Regions from separate parts of the Streptomyces sp. NPDC006739 genome, predicted to be linked through region 2. Evidence: riboswitches for the same ligand, from Rfam matches in the RefSeq annotation. Region 2 holds a riboswitch; each other region holds the start of a gene.
The links. Region 2 has a riboswitch for thiamine pyrophosphate ahead of thiO (glycine oxidase ThiO). Riboswitches for the same ligand answer to the same signal wherever they lie in the genome.
Positions count from the first base shown of each region.

Region 1: another riboswitch for thiamine pyrophosphate. It lies ahead of thiC (phosphomethylpyrimidine synthase ThiC); the one in region 2 lies ahead of thiO (glycine oxidase ThiO).
Region 3: another riboswitch for thiamine pyrophosphate. It lies ahead of ACFYMM_RS22400 (thiamine ABC transporter substrate binding subunit); the one in region 2 lies ahead of thiO (glycine oxidase ThiO).

Region 1 is NZ_JBIAGM010000004.1:69,406-73,679, forward strand. Features, by position in the region: gene ACFYMM_RS10105 (hypothetical protein) at 1-616, shown strand, start outside; gene thiC (phosphomethylpyrimidine synthase ThiC) at 741-2,525, opposite strand; TPP riboswitch at 2,518-2,696, opposite strand; gene ACFYMM_RS10115 (YibE/F family protein) at 2,768-4,231, shown strand.
Region 2 is NZ_JBIAGM010000002.1:379,321-383,594, forward strand. Features, by position in the region: gene ACFYMM_RS05120 (Rv2175c family DNA-binding protein) at 878-1,243, opposite strand; gene ACFYMM_RS05125 (NAD(P)/FAD-dependent oxidoreductase) at 1,302-2,543, opposite strand; TPP riboswitch at 2,681-2,792, shown strand; gene thiO (glycine oxidase ThiO) at 2,790-3,950, shown strand; gene thiS (sulfur carrier protein ThiS) at 3,947-4,147, shown strand; gene ACFYMM_RS05140 (thiazole synthase) at 4,150-4,274, shown strand, end outside.
Region 3 is NZ_JBIAGM010000011.1:100,970-105,243, reverse strand. Features, by position in the region: gene ACFYMM_RS22410 (phosphatidate cytidylyltransferase) at 1-90, shown strand, start outside; gene rlmN (23S rRNA (adenine(2503)-C(2))-methyltransferase RlmN) at 190-1,296, shown strand; TPP riboswitch at 1,320-1,427, shown strand; gene ACFYMM_RS22400 (thiamine ABC transporter substrate binding subunit) at 1,516-2,589, shown strand; gene ACFYMM_RS22395 (ABC transporter permease) at 2,637-4,238, shown strand; gene ACFYMM_RS22390 (ABC transporter ATP-binding protein) at 4,238-4,274, shown strand, end outside.

The DNA.
Region 1 (4,274 bases), on a different contig from region 2:
GACCGCCGACGAGTCCGGCTCCACGGAACCGGGCACGGGCGCGATGGGGCTCGCCACCACCCTGAGCGAGGCAGCCGAGACCAGCGGCGCGGGCGTCGTCGCCGTACTCGCCGTCCTCGCCCCCGTCCTCGCGGGAACCGCCGCGGCGATCTTCCTGCTCGTCGGCTACATCCTGAAGATGCTCGACCCCGAGCCGGCGTTCGCCCAGACCATGCTGACCGCCGGCTGGGTGTTCGGTGCCGTGACCGCCGCCGCGATCCTGGTCGCCGCCGTCGGTCTGCTGCTCACCGCCCTGCACAACCACCCCTCGCTGGAGACCGGACCCTACGGCGAGGAGGGCGGCGATGTGGCCAGGGCCAGGGACGCCTGGCGGGAGGCCCTGCTGGAGCGCGGCATCCTGCCGTTCCTGCGGGAGGCGCTCGCCGACCCCGGCACGACGACACTGCACCACCACCCGGCCTCGCCGGCCCCGACCAGCCGTATGCCGCGCCTCGGCTACGACCGCCCCGGCTTCAGCAGCCCGGACGAGGGCTCCGGGACCGGCTCGCGCCCCAGCTTCACCAGCCCGGACTACACCAGCCCGGAGTTCGGAGGGCCGGAACACCAGCCGGAGTGACGGCGCGCGCCCCACCCACGGGCGCGTGCCCCTCCTCGGGGGCTCCGGCGCCCCGTCCGGCCCAGGCACACAGGCCCAGGCCGGACGCCCGACAGGGCCTGTGCGGCCGCCAGGTGCGACGGAGTCAGTCCGCGAGAGGCAGGTAGACCCGGTTGCCCGCGGCGGCGAACTCCTTCGACTTCTGAGCCATGCCCTCCTCGATCTCGGCCCGGTTTCCGCCGTGTTCGCGGCGGATGTCCTGGGAGATCTTCATCGAACAGAACTTCGGCCCGCACATGGAGCAGAAGTGCGCCGTCTTGGCGGGCTCGGCCGGCAGGGTCTCGTCATGGAACTCCCGTGCCGTGTCGGGGTCGAGGGCGAGGTTGAACTGGTCCTCCCACCGGAACTCGAAGCGGGCGTCCGACAGCGCGTCGTCCCACTGCTGCGCACCCGGATGTCCCTTGGCGAGGTCCGCCGCGTGGGCCGCGATCTTGTAGGTGATCACGCCGGTCTTGACGTCGTCCCGGTTGGGCAGGCCAAGGTGCTCCTTGGGCGTCACGTAGCAGAGCATGGCCGTGCCCCACCAGGCGATCATCGCGGCGCCGATGCCGGAGGTGATGTGGTCGTACGCGGGCGCGACGTCGGTGGTCAGCGGGCCGAGCGTATAGAACGGAGCTTCATCGCAGATCTCCTGCTGAAGGTCGATGTTCTCCTTGATCTTGTGCATCGGGACGTGGCCCGGGCCCTCGATCATGGTCTGTACGTTGAAACGCTTGGCGATCGTGTTGAGTTCCCCGAGGGTGCGCAACTCCGCGAACTGTGCCTCGTCGTTGGCGTCCGCGATCGAGCCCGGCCGAAGGCCGTCACCGAGCGAGTACGTCACGTCGTACGTGGCGAGAATTTCGCACAGTTCCTCGAAATTCTCGTACAGGAACGACTCCTTGTGGTGCGCCAGGCACCAGGCCGCCATGATCGAGCCGCCACGCGAGACGATGCCGGTCTTGCGGTTGGCGGTGAGCGGGACGTACGGCAGCCGGACGCCCGCGTGAACGGTCATGTAGTCCACGCCCTGTTCGGCCTGCTCGATGACCGTGTCCTTGTAGATCTCCCAGGTCAGTTCCTCGGCCTTGCCGTCGACCTTTTCCAGTGCCTGGTAGAGCGGCACCGTGCCGATGGGGACGGGGGAGTTGCGCAGCACCCACTCCCGGGTGGTGTGGATGTTCCGGCCGGTGGAGAGGTCCATGACCGTGTCGGCGCCCCAGCGGGTCGCCCAGGTCATCTTCTCGACCTCCTCCTCGATGGAGGACGTGACCGCTGAATTGCCGATGTTCGCGTTGACCTTCACCAGGAATCGCTTGCCGATGATCATCGGCTCGATCTCCGGGTGGTTGACATTGGCCGGCAGCACCGCGCGGCCGGCCGCGATCTCCTCGCGGACGACCTCCGGGGAAACGTTCTCCCGGATGGCCACGAACTCCATCTCGGGCGTGACCTCGCCCCCGCGGGCGTACGCGAGCTGGGTGACCGCTGTTCCGGGCCGGCCCCGGCGCGGCTGACGGGGCCGTCCGGGGAAGACCGCGTCGAGGTTGCGCAGGCCCCCGCGCGGTGAGGTGTGCTTGACCCCGTCGTCCTCGGGACGGACGGGACGGCCAGCGTACTCCTCGGTATCACCGCGGGCGATGATCCAGTTCTCCCGCAACGGCGACAGGCCCCTGCGGACGTCGGTGTCGACGAGCGGATCGGTGTACGGGCCGGATGTGTCGTACAACGTGACCGACTGCCCGTTGGTGAGGTGCACCTGGCGGACCGGCACGCGCAGATCGGGGCGTGAACCCTCGACATACCCCTTGTGCCAGCCGATGGACTTCCCGGCCTCCTCGCTGGTCGCGTTCTGCGTGGAGGCAGGCGTGCGTACGTCCTTGTTGGTCATGAGACCTACTCCCTACGCCGGCATTACCCGGTAACAGGTTCGGCGGTCGACGCAGCGGCTTCCGTCAGGCGGCGTTTCATGTGAAACATCACTTCGTTCCACGTGAAACATCGCGAATACGGAGGTCAGCGCCCTCTCAGCCCGGTGCTCCGAGCTCCCGCGTGTGCAAAGGTGCCTCCACGCTAGCGTCAATTCGGGCGCGGTGAACAGGGGGCCCCCGCCGTTGTTGCGATGATCTGGCGGTGACCACCACACAGCAGTACCCGTATCCGCCGCCCGAGCCGCCGCGCGGGGACGGCCCGGGAGAGGGCGGCGGACACGGCCATGAGCAGCATCAGAGCCACGGTCGGGGACACGACCATGACCATGGACCAGGCGAGAAGCACGGCCATCGGCAGGGTGGGGGCCACGGCCACTCGCACAGTCACAGTCATGGACCGTCCGCGCCGGTCTCCAAGCACCTGCGCAAGGTCATCGCCGCCATCCTGATCCCGTTCACCGCGGCCGTCGTGGTCGGTCTCGTAGTGCTCTGGCCAGGTGGGGCACCACCGCACGAGCGCACCGGAGTCGGTTTCGACCGGCAGACACAGCAGGCCACGGTCAGCAAGGTGATCGAGGTGAGCTGCAAGTCGGTGAACGCCTCCGGGGACAGCCCGGCCGGGGACACCTCCACCGCCGAGGGCAGCTCGGCGCGACAGGAGGCGAAGGGCACCTGCAAAAAGGCGACTGTCCGGGTCGACACCGGGAAGGACCAGGGCCGTACGTTCACCGAGATCGTTCAGCCGGACCAGTCACGGCAGTTGCACCAGGGCGAGAAGGTCGTGGTCGCCTACGAGCCCTCGGCGCCGAAGGATCTGCAGTACTCGGTCGCCGATGTGAACCGGAAGTTCCCCATGGCACTGCTCGCCGGGATCTTCGCGATCGCCGTCGTGGTGGTGGGCCGGTTGCGGGGTGTCATGGCGCTGGTCGCGCTGGCCGTGAGCTTCCTGGTGCTGACTCTCTTCATCCTGCCCGCGATCCTGCAGGGTTCGAATCCGCTGCTGGTGGCGGTGGTCGGGGCGAGTGCCATCATGCTGATCGCCCTCTACATGTGCCACGGTCTGTCGGCCCGTACGTCCGTGGCGGTGCTCGGCACGCTCGTCTCGCTGTCGTTGATCGGTCTTCTGGGTTCGGAGTTCATCGACTGGGCCGCGCTCACCGGCAACACGGACGACAACACGGGCCTGATTCACGGCCTGTATCCCTCGATCGACATGAGCGGTCTGCTGCTGGCCGGCGTCATCATCGGTTCGCTGGGTGTGCTGGACGATGTGACGGTGACGCAGACGTCGGCGGTCTGGGAGCTTCACGAGGCCAATCCGTCGATGGGCTGGCGCGATCTGTACCGGGCGGGTATCCGCATCGGCCGTGACCACATCGCGTCCGTGGTCAACACGCTCGTGCTCGCCTACGCGGGTGCCGCGCTGCCGCTGCTGCTGCTGTTCTCCATCGCGCAGAGCAGCGTGACGACGGTGGCCAACAGCGAGCTGGTGGCCGAGGAGATCGTGCGTACTCTGGTCGGTTCGATCGGGCTGGTCGCCTCGGTGCCGGTCACCACCCTTCTCGCCGCTCTGGTGGTGGCGGCCGACCGGCCCGGCACGCCGGCCATGGCCGGCGCACAGCCCGCTCCGGCACGGGGCGGCCGGGGACGGCGCCGGAAGCGGTGAGGTACGGCAGGGCGGGGGCGGTTCGAGGAGAAGCGTTCCTGCG
Region 2 (4,274 bases):
CCCGGTCGGCGGCGGCGGGCGGCGGGCGGCGGGCGGCGGGCGGCGGGCGGCGGCCCAGCGTGCGGTGCCTCCGGCAGGCGGGTGCCTTCCCGGTCGGCGGGCGGCGCCTCGGGCGGGCGGGCGCCTTCCCGGTCGGCGGGCGGCGGGCGGCGGCGGCGACCCAGCGTGCGGTGCCTCCGACAGGCGGCCGCCTTCCCGGTCGGCGGGCGGCGACGGCGACGGCGACCCAGCGTGCGGTGCCTCCGGCAGGCGGGCGCCTTCCTGGTCGGGGGCGGCGGCCCGGCGGACGGTGCCTCCGACAGGCGGCTGCCTTCCCGGTCGGCGGGCCGCGGCCGGCGGCGGCCCAGCGTGCGGTGCCTCCGGGGGCGGGCGCCTTCCCGGTCGGCGGCGGCCCAGCGTGCGGTGCCTCCGGCAGGCGGGTGCCTTCCCGGTCGGCGGGCGGCGGCCCAGCGTGCGGTGCCTCCGGGGGGCGGGCGTCTTCCCGGTCGGCGGGTGGTTCTTCCCGAGCGCGTTTCATCGCCCGTCCGGCTGGCGGGCAGGGTGGCCTGGCCGGCGGAGCGGTCAGCGCGCGGGTTGCCGGGTCCACCAGCGGTCCGGCCTCTCGCAAGGGCGGGCTGCCGGGACAGTGGGCCGTGCTTCCGGGGAGCGGCCGGGAGGGCTACCCGTGAGCGAGTTGGCCCCGGTCGGCGGGCCGGACTGTCGGGGCAGGTCGGGCTGGGCAGACCCCGGTGACCCGGCCCGCCGGGCATGGCGAGTGGAGGTCTTGCCGGTCGGCCTCCCCTTTCCGCCGGCGGCGGACGGGCAGCCGCGGTCCGGGCACGGGGGTGGAGGCCGGCGCCTCGGGGGGTGGGCCGGGGCGCCGGTCGTCGGCCGTGGGTCAGACGGCGAGCGCCTGGGCGCGGCGCTTCACCTCCGTGCCGCGGTTCTCACTCAGGGCCTGCGCCGGGGTGCCGGGCAGGGTCGGGTCGGGGGTGAAGAGCCACTCCAGCATCTCCTCGTCCGTGAAGCCGTCGTCCCTCAGGAGCGTCAGGGTCCCGGACAGCCCCTTGACGACCTTGTCCCCGTCGATGAAGGCGGCGGGGACGTGCAGGGCCCGGTTCTCACCACGGCGTACGGCGATCAGCTGGCCGTCCTTGACCAGCTGCCGCACACGTGTCACCTCGACGTCCATTTGTTCGGCGATGTCGGGGAGGGTGAGCCAGGCGGGGACGAGAGCATCGATCTTTGCGTCAATCTCGGTCACGGGACAAGCCTGCCATCTGCCACTGACAGTCGGAAGTCGGGCCGGTCCACATGGGAGGTCAGACGGCGGTCGCGTCCTTGAGCGGGCGGGCCGGATCCACCAGGGCCACCGCGTCCATGCGCCGCCCCGCCTCGATCAGCCGCCGCCCCTGGGCCAGGTCCCGTGGCCGTCCGACCGCGAGCAGGGCCACCAGGCGGTCCTGGCGCAGCCAGCACACCGTCCAGGCGGGTCCGGCCGGGTCCCCGCGCCACACGGCCCGGTCGGCCGAGGCGTGGTGCCCGGCGTACTGGACGAAGCGGCCGAACTGCTCGGACCAGAAGTACGGCACCGGGTCGTAGACCGAAGGGGTCTCGCCGATGATGTTCGCCGCGACCGTGCGCGGGCCCTGCAGGGCGTTGTCCCAGTGGTGGACGAGCAGCCGTTCGCCGTACCGGGCCGAGGGGAAGGAGGCGCAGTCGCCGACCGCGTACACGTCCGGGACCGAGGTGCGCAGGTGCTCGTCGGCCACCACCTCGCGGTGCGCGCCCAGCTCGACGCCGGAGCCGGCCAGCCACCCGGTGGCGGGCCGGGCGCCGATGCCGACCACCACGGCGCCCGCGGGCAGCCGCGAGCCGTCGTCCAGCACCACCGCGCCGGGCTCGACGCGCTCCACGCGCGCGTGCGTACGCAGGACGGCGCCGATGTCGGCGTACCAGGCGGCCATCGGCGCGGCCACCTCGGCGGGCAGCGCGCCCGCCAGCGGACGGTCGGCGGCCTCGACGACGGTCACCGCGCAGCCCGCCTCACGGGCCGCCGTCGCGAACTCGGCGCCGATCCAGCCCGCGCCGACCACCACGACGTCGTGCTGCCGGGCGAGCACGGGCCGCAGCCGTTCGGCGTCGTCCAGGGTGCGCAGCAGGTGCACGCCGGGCACACCCTCCGCGCCCGGCAGCCGGATCGGTTCCGCGCCGGTGGCCAGGACCAGGACGTCGTACGGGACGGGCCCGGACCCGGTGTCCAGCTGGTGGTCGCCGGGGCGCAGGCCGGTCACCTCGCGTCCGAGGGACAGCTCGATGCCGAGCGCCTCGAAGTCGACGTCGAAGGCGGAGCCCTCGGCCTTGCCGAGCAGCACCGCCTTGGACAGCGGCGGCCGGTCGTACGGCTGGTGCGGCTCGGCGCCGATCAGCGTCACGCTGCCGGTGAACCCCTGTTCGCGCAGCGCGACCGCGGTCTGCACCCCGGCCATGCCCGCACCGACGACGACCACGCGCCGCCCCTGTGACGTGCCCTCTTCCCGCGCTTCCCGCGTCTGCTCGCTCACCCGATCACCTTAGACAACTGACAAAACGTCAGTCAGCAAGTGCGTTCAGTGACCTGTTGCACAGCGGGCGCGCGGCCGCGCCCCGCCGGGCGGTGCCCTTACAGAGCCGTGGAACGGGGGGCTAGGGTGGCGACCGTACACGCACTCGCGGGAGCCCGGACGCACCGGGCTGAGAGGGAGGCTGGCGGCCTCCGACCGTACGAACCTGATCCGGGTCATGCCGGCGAAGGGAGGGGCTGGACGCCCATGTCGTCACGTACGTCAGACGTCCTCGTCATCGGGGGCGGGATCATCGGCCTGGTCACGGCCTGGCGCGCCGCGCAGCGCGGGTTCCGCACGGCCGTGGTGGACCCCGAGCCGGGCGGCGGGGCCGCGCGGGTGGCCGCCGGGATGCTGGCCGCGGTCACCGAACTGCACTACGGAGAGCAGACCCTGCTGGGGCTCAACCTGGCCTCGGCCCGCCGCTACCCGGACTTCGCGGCCGAGCTGACCGAGCTGACCGGCCAGGACCTCGGCTACCGCCGCTGCGGCACCCTCGCCGTCGCTCTGGACGCCGACGACCGCGCCCATCTGCGCGAGCTGCACGCCCTCCAGCGGCGCTCGGGCCTGGAGTCGGTGTGGCTGTCCGGGCGGGAGTGCCGGCGCCTGGAGCCGATGCTCGCGCCGGGCGTGCGCGGCGGCCTGCGGGTCGACGGCGACCACCAGATCGACCCACGACGGCTGGCCACCGCGCTGGTGGCCGCGTGCGAACGGGTGGGGGTGGTCTTCCACCACGCCTGGGCCGAGCGCCTGCACGTCGTACGGGACCGCGCGGCCGGCGTCCGCACGGCGGACGGCACCGAGCTGGGTGCGGGCCGGGTGGTGCTCGCGGGGGGCAGTCTGAGCGGGCGGCTGGCGGGCGTGCCGGAGCACGTCCTGCCGCCGGTGCGGCCGGTGAAGGGGCAGGTGCTGCGGCTGGCCGTGCCCCGGCGGCACGCGCCGTTCCTGAGCCGGACGGTGCGGGCGGTGGTGCGCGGCAGCCATGTCTACCTGGTGCCACGGGAGAACGGCGAGCTGGTGGTCGGGGCGACCAGCGAGGAGCTGGGCTGGGACACGACGGTGACGGCGGGGGGCGTGTACGAGCTGCTGCGGGACGCCCACGAGCTGGTGCCCGGCATCACCGAGCTGCCGCTGACCGAGACCCGGGCGGGGCTGCGGCCCGGCTCCCCGGACAACGCGCCGCTGCTCGGACCGACCGAGCTTGACGGGCTGCTGCTGGCCACCGGGCACTACCGCAACGGCGTACTGCTCACCCCGGTCACCGGTGACGTCCTCGCGCACGCGCTGAGCACCGGTGATCTGCCGGACGAGGCGCTGCCGTTCACCCCGAGGCGGTTCGCCGCCGCGCGCTCGGAGCAGCCGGCATGAACATCTCCGTCAACGGGGAGCCCCGGGAGTTCGCGCCCGGCACGGCTCTCGACACCGTCGTGCGTGCCCTGACCGCGGCGCCCTCCGGGGTGGCCGCCGCGCTCAACGAGACCGTCGTCCCGCGCGGGCAGTGGGCGGCGACCGCGCTGTCCGAGGGTGACCGCGTCGAAGTCCTCACCGCCGTCCAAGGAGGCTGACCATGGCCGACGATCCCTTCTTCCTCGGCGGTGCGTCCTTCGCGTCCCGCCTGATCATGGGCACCGGCGGCGCCCCGAGCCTGGACGTCCTGGAGCGGGCGCTGGTCGCCTCCGGCACGGAGCTGAC
Region 3 (4,274 bases), on a different contig from region 2:
CACGGCGGCATCATGGACCGCCTGGACTCACTGCTGCCGACGGCTCCGGTGGTGTGGCTGCTGATGGTGGTGTTCGTCGGCTCGGCCTGACCCTCCCGGGCACGGCACACGGCCCCCGTCCCGGGCAGGACGGGGGCCCTCGCACGCGAGGACCGGGCCGCGGAGTGGATCTGCGACACTGGTACGGCTATGCCTAAGCCCGGAGAACTCACTTTCGTCGCCCCCCGCGGAGCCAAGAAGCCGCCGCGGCATCTCGCCGATCTCACGCCCGCGGAGCGCAAGGACGCCGTGGCGGAGGCCGGGGAGAAGCCGTTTCGCGCCAAGCAGCTCTCGCAGCACTACTTCGCGCGGTACGCGCACGACCCGGAGCAGTGGACCGACATCCCCGCCGGGTCGCGGGACAAGCTCCGCGAGGCGCTGTTTCCCGAGCTGATGACCGTCGTACGGCATCTGTCGACCGACCAGGGCACCACCCGCAAGACGCTGTGGCGGCTGTTCGACGGGACGCTCGTGGAGTCGGTGCTGATGCGCTACCCGGACCGGGTGACGATGTGCATCAGCTCGCAGGCGGGGTGCGGGATGAACTGCCCGTTCTGCGCGACCGGGCAGGCGGGGCTCGACCGGAATCTGTCCACCGCCGAGATCGTCCACCAGATCGTGGACGGCATGCGGGCGCTCAGGGACGGGGAGGTGCCCGGCGGGCCCGCCCGGCTCTCCAACATCGTCTTCATGGGGATGGGCGAGCCGCTGGCCAACTACAAGCGGGTCGTCGGTGCCGTCCGCGCGCTGACCGACCCCGCGCCGGACGGGCTCGGGCTCTCGCAGCGCGGGATCACGGTGTCGACGGTCGGCCTCGTGCCGGCCATCCACCGGTTCGCCGACGAGGGCTTCAAGTGCCGGCTCGCCATCTCCCTGCACGCTCCCGACGACGAACTGCGCGACACCCTCGTCCCCGTGAACACGCGGTGGAAGGTGCGCGAGGTGCTCGACGCCGGATTCGAGTACGTCGAGAAGAGCGGGCGCCGGCTGTCCATCGAGTACGCGCTGATCCGGGACATCAACGACCAGGCCTGGCGCGGTGACCGGCTGGGGCGGCTGCTCAGGGGCAAGCCCGTGCACGTGAACCTGATTCCGCTCAACCCGACGCCGGGGTCCAAGTGGACCGCCTCCCGGCCCGAGGACGAGAAGGCCTTCGTCGAGGCGATCGGGGCCCACGGTGTGCCGGTGACGGTCCGGGACACCCGGGGGCAGGAGATCGACGGGGCCTGCGGTCAGCTCGCGGCCACCGAGCGGTAATCTGAGCCGGTACGTACATCTTCATATTCCGACAGGGGAGCGCCACAGCGCTGAGAGTGCGGCAACCGGGCCGCAGACCCTCTGAACCTTGCCCAGGTCATTCTGGGTAGGAAGTTCGGTCATCACTCAAGCTGTTGCGCCCTGCCCGGGAGCCGGCGGATCCCTCCGACGGTCCCGGACAGGGCCGCGTCTCTTCCTGGTCTGCCAGGAGGAATCTCAGTGAGCAACAACAAGTTCGTGGTCGCGGCCGTCGGCCTCGGTCTCGTCGCGCTGTCCGCGTGCGGGTCGGCCGGCGGCAAGGGGGCGGCCGACTCCAAGACCGTCACCCTGGTCAGCCACGACTCGTGGGCCGTCTCCAAGAACGTGCTCAAGGACTTCGAGAAGCGGTCCGGCTACCAGGTCAGGGTCCTGAAGGACGGAGACGCCGGACAGGCCGTCAACAAGGCGATCCTGACCAAGGACGACCCGCAGGGCGACGTCTTCTTCGGCGTCGACAACACCCTGCTCTCCCGCGCCCTCGACAACGGCCTCTTCCAGTCCTACCGGGCCAAGGACGCCGACCAGGTCCTGCCGCAGTACCGCGTCGACCAGGCCAGGCACCGGGTCACCCCCATCGACACCGGCGACATCTGCGTCAACTACGACAAGGCCTACTTCGACAAGCACCGGCTGACCCCGCCGCAGTCCTTCGACGACCTGGTCAAGCCGCAGTACAAGAACCTCCTCGTCACCGAGAACGCCGCCACCTCCTCGCCCGGCCTCGGCTTCCTGCTCGGCAGCGCCGCCCGGTACGGCGACGGGGGCTGGCAGGACTACTGGAAGAAGCTGAAGGCCAACGGCGTCAAGGTCGTCGACGGCTGGGAGCAGGCCTACGACCAGGAGTTCTCCGGCTCGGCCGGCGGCCGCAAGGCCAAGGGCGACCGGCCGCTCGTCGTGTCGTACGCCTCCTCGCCGCCCGCCGAGGTGATCTACGCCGACCCGAAGCCGACGACCGCGCCCACCGGGGTGTCGTACGGCACCTGCTTCCGGCAGACCGAGTACGCCGGGCTGCTCGCCGGCGCGCACAACACCAAGGGCGGCAAGGCGTTCATCGACTTCCTGCTGACCAGGGAGTTCCAGGACGACATGCCGCTGAACATGTACGTCTACCCGGTGCGGAAGGACGCCGAGGTGCCCGCGGAGTTCGTGAAGTACGGCCCGCAGGCCAAGGATCCCGAGACCATGGCCCCCGACCGGATCGCCGCCGGCCGTGACCAGTGGGTCAAGTCGTGGACCTCGCTCGTACTCAAGTGACGGCCCCTCGCGGGCGGACGGCGGGGAGGGCGGCGCGGCTCGCCCTGATGGCCGGACCCTTCGCGTTCTTCGCCGTCTTCTTCGCCTGGCCGGTCGCCGCGATCGTCGCCCGCGGGCTGAGGACCGACGGCGTGTGGCGGCTCGGACGGGTCGCCGACGTGCTCGGGCAGTCCGACATCCGGCACGTGCTGTGGTTCACCACCTGGCAGGCGCTCGCCTCCACCGCCCTCACCCTGCTCCTCGCGCTGCCCGCCGCCTACGTCTTCGCCCGTCTCGACTTCCCGGGCCGGCAGGTGCTGCGGGCCGTCGTCACGGTGCCGTTCGTGCTGCCGACGGTCGTCGTCGGTACGGCCTTCCTCGCCCTCGTCGGGCGCGGCGGACTCCTCGACGAACTGTGGGGGGTGCGGCTGGACACCACCGTGTGGGCGATCCTGCTGGCGCACGTCTTCTTCAACTACGCGGTCGTCGTACGGACGGTGGGCGGGCTGTGGGCGCAGCTGGATCCGCGTCAGGAGGACGCCGCCCGGATGCTCGGCGCCTCGCCCCTCGGGGCCTGGCGCCGGGTGACCCTGCCGGCGCTGGCGCCCGCCGTGGCCGCCGCAGCGCTGATGGTGTTCCTGTTCACCTTCACCTCCTTCGGGGTGGTGCAGATCCTGGGCGGCCCCACCTTCTCCACCCTCGAAGTGGAGATCTACCGGCAGACCTCGGAGATCTTCGACCTGTCCACGGCCGCCGTCCTCACCCTCGTGCAGTTCGTCGCGGTCGGCGCCGTCCTCGTCGTCCACGCCTGGACGGTACGGCGGCGGGAGTCCGCGCTGCGCCTGGTGGACGCCTCGGTGACCGCGCGCCGGCCGCGCGGGGCCGGACAGTGGGCGCTGCTCGCCGGCGTCCTCGCCACCGTCGCCCTCCTCCTCGTCCTGCCGCTCGCCGTGCTGGTGGGCCGCTCCCTCGACGCACCCGGCCTCCGCTACTACCGGGCGCTGACGAACGCCGACGGCGGCACCTTCCTGGTGGCACCCGTCACCGCCGTGTGGACCTCGCTGCAGTACGCGGTGGCCGCCACCGCCATCGCGGTGCTCGTCGGGGGGCTCGCCGCCGCCGCGCTGGCCCGCCGGGACGCGGGACGGCTGGTGCGGGGCTTCGACGCGCTGCTGATGCTGCCGCTGGGCGTGTCCGCGGTGACCGTCGGCTTCGGGTTCCTGATCGCCCTCGACAAGCCGCCGCTCGACCTGCGCCAGTCCTGGATCCTGGTGCCGCTCGCCCAGGCGCTGGTCGGCGCCCCCTTCGTCGTACGGACCATGCTGCCCGTGCTGCGGGCCGTCGACGGACGGCTCCGGGAGGCGGCGGCCGTGCTCGGGGCGTCGCCGTGGCGGGTGTGGCGGGAGGTGGACCTGCCGATGGTGCGGCGGGCGCTGCTGATCGCGGCCGGGTTCGCGTTCGCCGTCTCGCTCGGGGAGTTCGGGGCGACCGTGTTCATCGCGCGGCCCGACAACCCGACGCTGCCGGTGGCGGTGGCCCGTCTGCTGGCCCGGCCAGGCGACCTCAACTACGGCCAGGCGATGGCCCTTTCGACGATTCTGATGGTGGTGTGCGCGGTGGCCCTGCTGGTGCTGGAGCGGCTGCGCACCGACCGGACGGGGGAGTTCTGATGCTGCTGGGCCTGGAGCGGGCGACCGTACGGTTCG